Regions from separate parts of the Bradyrhizobium sp. WSM4872 genome, predicted to be linked through region 1. Evidence: predicted binding sites of a transcription regulator. Region 1 holds the regulator's gene; the other holds the start of a gene.
What was found. The regulator LexA, encoded in region 1, represses DNA repair genes until DNA is damaged. The targets are predictions, from matches to a motif close to TGTTCNNNNTGTGTTCNG.
Positions count from the first base shown of each region.

Region 2: a site for LexA is predicted at 2,395-2,412, ahead of AC0L3C_RS27065 (nucleoid-associated protein). Genes of this name have one in related genera too.

Region 1 is NZ_JBVVPT010000003.1:44,888-49,485, reverse strand. Features, by position in the region: partial or broken gene AC0L3C_RS05875 (ComEC/Rec2 family competence protein) at 1-1,080, shown strand, start outside; gene AC0L3C_RS05870 (hypothetical protein) at 1,219-1,656, opposite strand; gene lexA (transcriptional repressor LexA) at 2,130-2,831, opposite strand; gene AC0L3C_RS05860 (molybdopterin molybdotransferase MoeA) at 3,007-4,218, opposite strand; gene AC0L3C_RS05855 (hypothetical protein) at 4,428-4,598, opposite strand, start outside.
Region 2 is NZ_JBVVPT010000025.1:50,393-54,990, forward strand. Features, by position in the region: gene AC0L3C_RS27060 (hypothetical protein) at 1-1,376, opposite strand, end outside; gene AC0L3C_RS27065 (nucleoid-associated protein) at 1,336-2,385, opposite strand; gene AC0L3C_RS27070 (Fic family protein) at 2,743-4,290, shown strand; gene AC0L3C_RS27075 (ComEC/Rec2 family competence protein) at 4,511-4,598, shown strand, end outside.

The DNA.
Region 1 (4,598 bases):
GTGCATCCGAGTTTTCAGATGTCGTTTGCGGCAACCCTCGGCCTGGTGGCGCTGGTGCAGATCGGCATGCCGAATTTGTTTGCCTCGCCGGACCATTCGGCGACCGCGCGCATTGCGATGTGGGGCGGCCGCGAGATCGCGATGCTGTTCATGGCTTCGCTGATTGCGGGACTTGCGACCACACCCTACGCCGCTTTCCACTTCCACCGTGTCACGCCGTTCGGCGTGCTCGCCAATCTCGGCGCGATGCCGGTGGTCTCGGCGCTGGTGATGCCGGCGGGACTGTTGGGGCTGCTTGCTGCTCCGTTCGGGCTGGACAGCGTGTTCTGGTGGCTGATGGGGATCGGCATCGACTGGATGGTCGCGGTCTCGCGCTGGGTCGCGGCCTTGCCGGGCGCGGTCGGCCGCATCCCGGCGTTCGGAATCGCGCCGCTGATCGTGGCGAGCCTGGGAATCATCGTGCTGGGCTTGTTGCGGACGCCACTACGCTGGTCCGGCGCCCTGGTGCTGCTGGCAGCGATCCTCTGGGGACTGTCGGCGCGGCAGCCCGACATCCTGATTGCCGGGGATGGCGCGAGCGTCGCCGTGCGGGGCAAGGACGGATATCTGCACCTGATCAGGACGAACAAGGACAGCTTTCTGCTGAGGGAATGGCTCGCTGCCGACGCCGATCCCCGCGATGCGGGCAGAGCCTCGCTGGCCGATGGCGTGTCCTGTGACGAATCCGGCTGCGTGACGCCACTGGCCGACGGGAGGCTGGTCGCGCTGGCACTCCGCGTCGACGCTCTCGCGGACGATTGCAGTCGGGCCGTGCTGGTGGTGACGACACGTCCCGCGCCGCCCGATTGCGCCGCGATGGTGGTCGATCGGCGGCGGCTCGCCAGCCAGAGCGCGCTGGCGCTGGCGCAGCGTGGCGACGGTTTTGCGGTTCAGGCGGTGAGGGCGAGAGGCACGAGCCGCCCCTGGTTGCCGGCCGGCGCCGGCGAGGGTGATTTCGACGGCAGCCTCGCGCCAAAGACGACCGCGTCCCGCATCAAGGACGCAACGCCGGCGGAGACGGACTTGCAGGCCGACGATTGATCTGATGGTGCGGAGCAACGCAGTGGATCGGTGCGTCCGCTCGGATTCGCTGGGCGCAAACTACACCATCTCGCCGGCCACGGCCGGCGATGGCGATTCAATCCTGACCTCCGACCTCGTAGCCGGAGGGCGGCTGTTTCAGCCGATCGGCAGGTGCGTGACGGTCGGCTGCCTGCTGTCGGCGATGATCTGCGCCTTGTGCTCGCGCTCGGTGACCGACTGAGTCACCGGCAGTTGCAGCACGGTCGCTCGCTGGCCTTCGACGAGCTGCGTCACCAGGACATATTTGCCGTCGGGGAATTCGATCGCGTCGTGATGGCGGTCGGGAACGTGCGGATCGATTTTGCCGAACTTGCCCACGCGGGAATTGATGGTGCGCGTCCAGATCCAGCGATTGTCGTAGCGGACGTCGTCGGCGAAGGCGAGCTCCGTTCCCGGCAGCAGGCAGACGGCAACGGATGGATCGGCTGCGGAGGCGAAGCCGCGCGTCGAGGTGCCGCGGAAGCTTGTCGTGACGATCGTCTCGCCGACTTCGGCGGGGCGCGACGCGACGGCATGTAGGCTGTAGTCACACATCGGGTGCTCCTCATGCTGGGATAGCAACCCGCGTCTCTTATCGAGGCGCAGGCCTCTATCAGAGTGGAAGCACGAAAGCTCTGCTTGGTTGTGGGCAAATCTGCGGCTGGCTTCCGCAAGCCGCGATCACATTATCTTTCCCGAATTCAATAGGAACAAAGCCCGTTGCGATGCATTCGGGAGGCGCATGCGCGAATATTGCCGGCTTGGCTGCGGCGGGCGAACTTGATCGCTGGATGGTGTTTCCTCGAACACGCGAGCCGCGACGCGGTGCCATTTGAAGCGGTGCTGTTTCGGTGCTGTTTCCTGGGCGTCGCGAGGAGCCAGCGCCGGAGGAGGGGCCGGATAGTCTGTGCAGAACCAGAACGACTATCCAGCCGGAGCGGACGATGATCCGCTCCAATCTCTGACCGGCGATGCCGGTCGGAAGCGCGCGAGGCGCCAAGCACTTCAGGTATGAAGCACTTCCGGTATCAGTACTTCCGGTAAAGCCCGATCAGCTTGCCCTGAATCTTCACCCGGTTGGGCGGCAGGATGCGGACCTCATAGGCTGCGTTGGCGGGCTCGAGCGCGATCGAGGCGCCGCGACGGCGGAAGCGCTTCAGCGTCGCTTCCTCGTCGTCGATCAGCGCCACCACGATGTCGCCGGTATCAGCGCTCTCGTTGCGCTGGATCAGCGCCATGTCGCCGTCGAGGATGCCGGCCTCGACCATGGAATCACCGCGTACTTCGAGCGCGTAATGCTCGCCCGAGCCGAGCATGTCAGGCGGTACGCTGATGGTATGGCTGCGGGTCTGCAATGCCTCGATCGGCGTGCCGGCCGCGATGCGGCCCATCACCGGCACCGCCACGGGACGTTCGCCCTCGTCAGCGGGCAGGCTGGAGCCCGCACGCACCTTGCCGAGATTGCCCTCGATGACGCTCGGCGTGAAGCCGCGGCGGCTGCCGGCGGCTGCCTGGAGCTCCGGCAGCTTGATGACTTCAATCGCACGGGCGCGGTTGGGCAGGCGTCGGATGAAGCCACGCTCCTCGAGCGCCGTGATCAGGCGATGGATGCCCGACTTCGAGCGCAGGTCGAGCGCATCCTTCATCTCGTCGAAGGAGGGCGGCACGCCGCTTTCCTTCAGACGTTCACTGATGAACCGCAGAAGCTCGTATTGTTTGCGCGTTAACATCTCGACCAAAGTCCCCCGGTTGATGTCGTCCGATTCCGAGACGCTGAATTCGGCCATAAGCCGCTACATGCTCGAAACAAATCATGAACGGACACTATATGTTCGATACATGTTCCGCAACTGCTTAATTTACCGTGAACAGAGCAAAGTTCGCGGAACGCGCATTGCCGGACGCTCAGACGGGGAGCCGCAACACTTCGCAAGCCGTGCCGGCTTCGGCCTTCGGCGCGAACGGTGCGCGCACGAGAAGTACCTGTGCTGCAGCGAGATTCGCAAGCAGCGAAGAGTCTTGATGATTGACGGGAAGAACGACGCGTGTGCCATCGTCACGCTCCTCCAGATGCGCGCGCAGATAGTCCTCGCGCTGGTCGTTGGCGCCGACGTCGCGGCCGAGCACGGCGCGTTCACGGCGATGGTGAATCACCGAACGGCCAGACAGGACGCGAATCAGCGGCACCATGAACAGGAAAGCGCACACATAGGACGACACGGGATTGCCCGGCAGGCCGATCACACCCATTGCGCCGAGCCGTCCGTGCATCATCGGCTTGCCTGGCCGCATCGCGATCTTCCAGAACGCTATCGCGATGCCTTCGTCCCGCAGCGCCTGCTGGACCAGATCGTGGTCGCCGACCGATGCGCCGCCGGTCGTGATCAGGACGTCGGCGCCGCTCTCACGGGCGCTGCGGATGCCGGCGGTGGTCGCCTCCAGCGTGTCGGCGGCAATACCGAGGTCGATGGTCTCGGCGCCCTCGCTGCGGGCGAGCGCGTGCAGGGCGTAGCCGTTGGAATAGACGATCTGGCCGTGGCCGGGCGTGGTGCCCGGCATCACCAGCTCGTCGCCCGTGGCGAGAATCGCGACTTTCGGACGCCTGAAAACGGCAAGGTGCGGATGATTCATGCCGGCGGCGAGCGCGAGGTCGCGCTCGGTGAGACGGCTTCCCTTGCGCAGGAGCACGTCGCCCTCGCGGAAATCGATACCGGCTGGGCGGATGTGCCGTCCGGCGATCGCGGCTTCCTTGATCGTGATACGTTTGCCGGCGACAACAGTGTCTTCCTGGATCACGACGGCATCCGCGCCACCGGGAATGACGCCGCCCGTGAAGATCCGTACGGCCTCGCCGGCGCCGACCCTCCCGGCGAACGGTCGGCCCGCCGCGACTTCGCCGATGACGGTGAGCTCCGAATCGATCGTCGCGGCGTCGGCCGCCCGCACCGCGTAACCGTCCATCGCCGACATCGCCTGCGGCGGCTGCGTGCGCCGCGCCGCGACGTCACGCGCGAGCACGCGATGGTAGGCCTCGTCGAGCGAAATCATTTCTTCCGGCAGTGGCTCTGCATCCGCCAGCACCGCGGCGAGCGCGTCGGAAACCGGCATCAAGGCCACGGCGAAAACTCCTGCTCGGCACGTTCGGGCGAATGTTCCGCAAGTCTTCTAGCCGAGCGCGGGCGCAGAGGCAAAAACGGGGGCAGTCATCCCGCCGCTTCGCATCGTTCCGGAAGCCGGGATCAAGCGCGTCGCGGCATGATCCGAAGAACGTGAGAGATCGGCAGGAAAGTGGTCATCGAAGCCACGAAATCACCGGCCTGCATCGATCAGCTGCCTGCCTGCCCGGATGTTACGTCGGGCGCCTTGGATCCCTTATCCTTGTCGGGCAACGGATCGGCCTGGGATTTCAGATCGGCGGCCTTGCTCACAAGCTTGGCGGAAAGATCCGAATCTGAAGTTGTCCTGGCGAATTCAAGAAGAAGAGAGGCCTGCTTGGT
Region 2 (4,598 bases), on a different contig from region 1:
ACGGGGCTCGAAGGTGACGGCGTTACATCGTGTAGTGTGTGGACACCGGCGGCAACGAGAGCTCCGATCAACAGTCCATAGACCACAAGCAGTACGCCGCGGGTCTCCCGATAGTTCTTCATCGCTTGTTCGATCGGCGTTTCAGCGATTTCTTCCCGCTCGCGAACGGAGATGTAACTAAAAAGACTTTGCATCCAGCTCCGTCGGGACGAGGCTTGGCTTTGGAAGAACGCGCCATTGATCCGCCACTGCAACGCGAACGACAGACCGATGAATACGGCGGCCGCAAAGTAGAATAAGGAAGAGATGAGAGGACCCGGTGTCTTGGCCGCATCTCCCAGGATCTTCAGTATAAAAGGCGCAGCCGAGACGGCCAGGTCGCGCCAGAGCGTAGCCGCAAGATCCTGCGCCCGTTGCGCTACCTTCTGAGTTTCATCAATCACGGTCTTGCGGAGATCGGCGAGCGCCTTCAGAGTCTCGCGGCTCGATGATTGGACGTGAGCTTCATAGGCAGCTTTGGCCGCCTCAAGCGCCTGCTCCAATGTCGTGGCGAGATCTTGCTGAGGACGGCTCGCCCGAGCCAACTCACCGGAAAAGAGCAGGTGGCGTGCCTCGACATCTGTCCCCGAAAGAAAAACCCAGTTGGCGGATTCAGTCAATCGAGAACGAGCGCCGGGCAGGGCAGGATCATCGGCTCTAATGCGATAGATCGGAGGCGTCGCCGCCGCTTGCAGCCAGACCTGGCCATCCTCGAGCCAGGCGCGGGAGACGAGACCGCCCAACAGTCTGCGGGCAGAAACCGTTTCCCAAGCTTGATACGCCGGCGATGAAACCGCTGGCGCGGCCAATAATAGCCAGGGATTGAGATCGGTAACGATTTCACGGTCGGGGACAAAGTCACGAACATAGCGAGTGGGGTCGATAGACCCAAGCAAAGGCTCGGCTCGCGGTGGCGTTTGCGCGAAATCCCATGAAGCGAACTCCAATCCTCGTGCGCGAAATGCCTGAGTGGAATTGAAGTCGGCGATCGCGAGGCGCGGAAGGACAGTTCGCTGCGCCAAGTATTGTGGGATGTCGGACTGGAAGATAAAGAAGGCGCAGCCGTCGGCAGTTGGCTTTCCGAGCGTGATCACGATCTCGCGGGTCGAATCAAAGATATCACTCCCAACGAGATCACCACCGAGACCCGGATTATAGACTTGCAAGGACGAGAACGGCGGTGGGACATCGTCGACGAAGCCGAGCCAGGCGACCTGCGCATCGACGGACGGTAGCCGGCCTCGCAACACGAGGGCGTCAATACGTTCGTCCGCCACGGCGCCGTTCGCGACAAGCTCACGTACGCGTTCGACCAGATGTGTTGATCTCGAAGTCATCGAGTGTGATCTTGTCCCTGATGATAATCTCGCCCCTGTCGCGGTTCACCGAAATGACTGAAGACATCAAACCGACAGGGAAGGTCAATTTGACCCCGCTTGCCGTCTCAACGCGACGGTTCTTGGGAGCCTGAATTGCGTTCTTTTGGAGCACGAACGATTCGCCCGCCATTCCTTCGCGCTTCAGCTTTGCCTTGAAGTCGGTCAGCACGGGGCTATCATCAGGCAGCGGCCCGAAAATGCTCTTCAGCCAATTTTCAGCACTTTCGCCGTCGACGGAACCGCCTGATTGGCTGGCGTCGTAGAGGCGTTGCGCCAGATTTTTCATCGTGTCCTGCGGAAGTATGTCTTTGTGCTTGTGCGCAATGTTGCGCGTGACCTCGACGATTGTCCTTGTCAGCTCCTCTTCCGTTCGCTGGCGTCGCACGAGCAAGAACTGTTCGAAATAGGCCGCAGGCCGCTGCGGATTTTGACGATCGACAACGCAGATTTCGTCGCGCTCTTTGCCGAGCTTGATCAGCGCGGCCTTCTGCAGGGCATTGCGGTTCTGGACAAAAGTCCGCTCAATCTCGCCGAAGGTCGGCTTCGGCTTGCCCGAACGGCCGCGGCTGACGTCGTAGTCGTAGCTGAGAACCTTTTCGTCCTCGAATTTCAGAAGTGCATATAACCGGCCACCTGAACAAGACAGCGAGAAGATCAAGAAGGCACCGACAGCCGTGCTGCCTCCGTGAGCCTCATTGAACGCTGTCGCGAGTTTCTCGCTTTGCTCCTGGAAAGTTGCCCTATCCCGGCTGATCCGCGCCAGCTGCGCCCGCACCGGCGCGTCCGCGAGAAATTCGTATCGGTTTCCGCTGTTGACCGATCGGACGCGGCCCAGGAAAAAAGCTGCGTGTCGACCGGCATCGAACGCAGTCAGTAGTTGAAAATGTTCCTCTCCCGGGCCGACAATATGAAAAACGCTCTGATCGATGCGCAGGCTTTCGAGTTCCTGCTCAGTAAGGAAGGACATTCATCACCATAGAACAAAAAGAGAACTGATTGCAATCGCGGCGCTGTTTTATTCCAAAATTTGCGTCGTGTTCCGTTAAGAATCTTGCATCTTGTTAAGAATTCCATCCCCAACGTGTGGCCGGGCGCCGGTCTGTTGAACGGTGAACGAGCCGCCACGCCGCTAAATGGATTGCTGGTCCTCTCAAAAGTGTTCCCTTGGGTGGGGCGAGGGAGAACCCCAACGGTTTTCGCGAAGACATTTCACATTTCCCGGGTTGTGTGAGTGTTTTTCACGGTGTAAAAGGGTTTTGCGGCTCAAAGGCCAAGTTGAGAGTGAAATTCACGATTCGAGAGCGTTTTTCACGGATCTGGGACAATGCAGACAAAGTTTTCAGGACCAGTGTCTGTTATTCATGACCGGCGGCTGCCGGAGATAGCAACTCCTGTTGGCTATGCTGCGCTGGTTGACGCCTACAGCCTATCCGTCCCGGTCCCGCGCGTGCTTTCCGCAATCGGAACAAAGCACCGGATCATTGAGCAGGAGGGGTGGCGCATCTACACGCCGCGCCATGCGCCGGACGCGACGCTTGAGGGGCATCTCACCTTCGCTCTCAAGAATGAAGGACTAGACCTTGCAATCCTGAAACGGCTTTTCCTCACTGTGAACGAGGATGAGATTGCGGATCTTGTGAGACAGAAGCCGACCGGTCTGTATACGCGTCGTATCTGGTTTCTGCATGAATGGCTATTGGGCCGCCAACTCAACCTGCCTGCGGCAGATAAAGTCTCTTACGTCGACGCCGTCGATACCGAACTTCAACATGCGACCTCCGGGCAGAATTCGGCACGACACCGCGTCCGGAACAATTTGCCAGGAACGCCGGAATTTTGTCCGCTTGTTTTCAAGACTGCAGCGCTGAGCGAATTTATTGCGCAGGATCTCAAGGAGCGCGCCCGTTTCGTGGTGAGCCAGGTTCCAAAGGATCTGCTGGCGCGAACCGCCGCCTTCCTTCTTCTCAAGGATTCAAGGTCAAGCTACGTCATTGAAGGAGAGAGACCGCCACAGGACCGTATCCAGCGGTGGGGCCGGGTCCTCGGTGAAGCGGGACGGGCCCCGCTCGACGAGGCGGAGTTTCTACGCCTGCAGCGCATCGTGATCGGCGATGAGCGCTTCGTGAAACTTGGCTTCCGTAACGAAGGTGGTTTCGTCGGCGAGCATGACCGTGAGACGCAGCGACCTGTCCCGGATCATATCAGCGCGCGTCACGAAGATATCCCCTCCCTCGTGCGCGGACTGATCGCGTTCGATCATGCGGCGGAAAACGAGCTTGATCCTGTCGTCGCTGCCGCCGTGCTCGCCTTCGGGTTCGTTTATATCCACCCGTTCGAGGACGGCAACGGACGCATTCACCGATACCTGATGCACCATGTTCTGGCACGGCGCGGATTCAATCCCGCCGGGATCCACTTTCCGGTTTCTGCCGCGATTCTCGACAAGATCAGCGAATACAAGACCGTGTTGGAAAGCTATTCGACTAGATTGCTTCCATGTGTTGAATGGGAATCGACCCCACAGGGCAACGTCAAGGTCTTGAACGATACCGGTGATTTTTATCGTTTCTTCGACGCGACGCCCCACGCCGAGTTTCTGTACGAATGCGTGCAGAGGACCATCGAACAAGATCTTCCAAAGGAAACGCAATTTTTACGGAGCTTCGATACCTTCCGCGCGGGCATCGAGAACATGATCGAAATGCCGGAGCGGACGCTCAATAACCTCTTCGGATTCCTGCAACAGAATGGAGGACAACTCTCAAAGCGTGCCCGCGACAACGAATTCTCCGAACTAACGCCGGATGAAGTCACGAGGATTGAGGAGCTTTATCAAGCGGCTTTCTCGAAAGACTCTGGAACGGCGAGTTGACTGTGTCGGAGTGCCACCTTCATTGAATTGGGCCTGTCGGATCAGATGCTGGTCGACCTCTTGATAAAAAATAGCGCCCTCAATCGGCGTGGTCGCAGCTAAGACGCGCCGCATCGGTGAGTTTTGACCGTGGGAGGTTATCTTCTTTTTCTTCTTTATCCGCATCCCGCCAGAGTTTCCCCGCAGAGGACTGTACGCGCGCGTCTCGCGAGTGGATTCATTGAGCACGAGCCCTCATCGCCGTGCATCCTTCGAATTTGATTGCATCGATGCCGACTATGTTGATGGCGCCGGACCGCGGCTCTTGG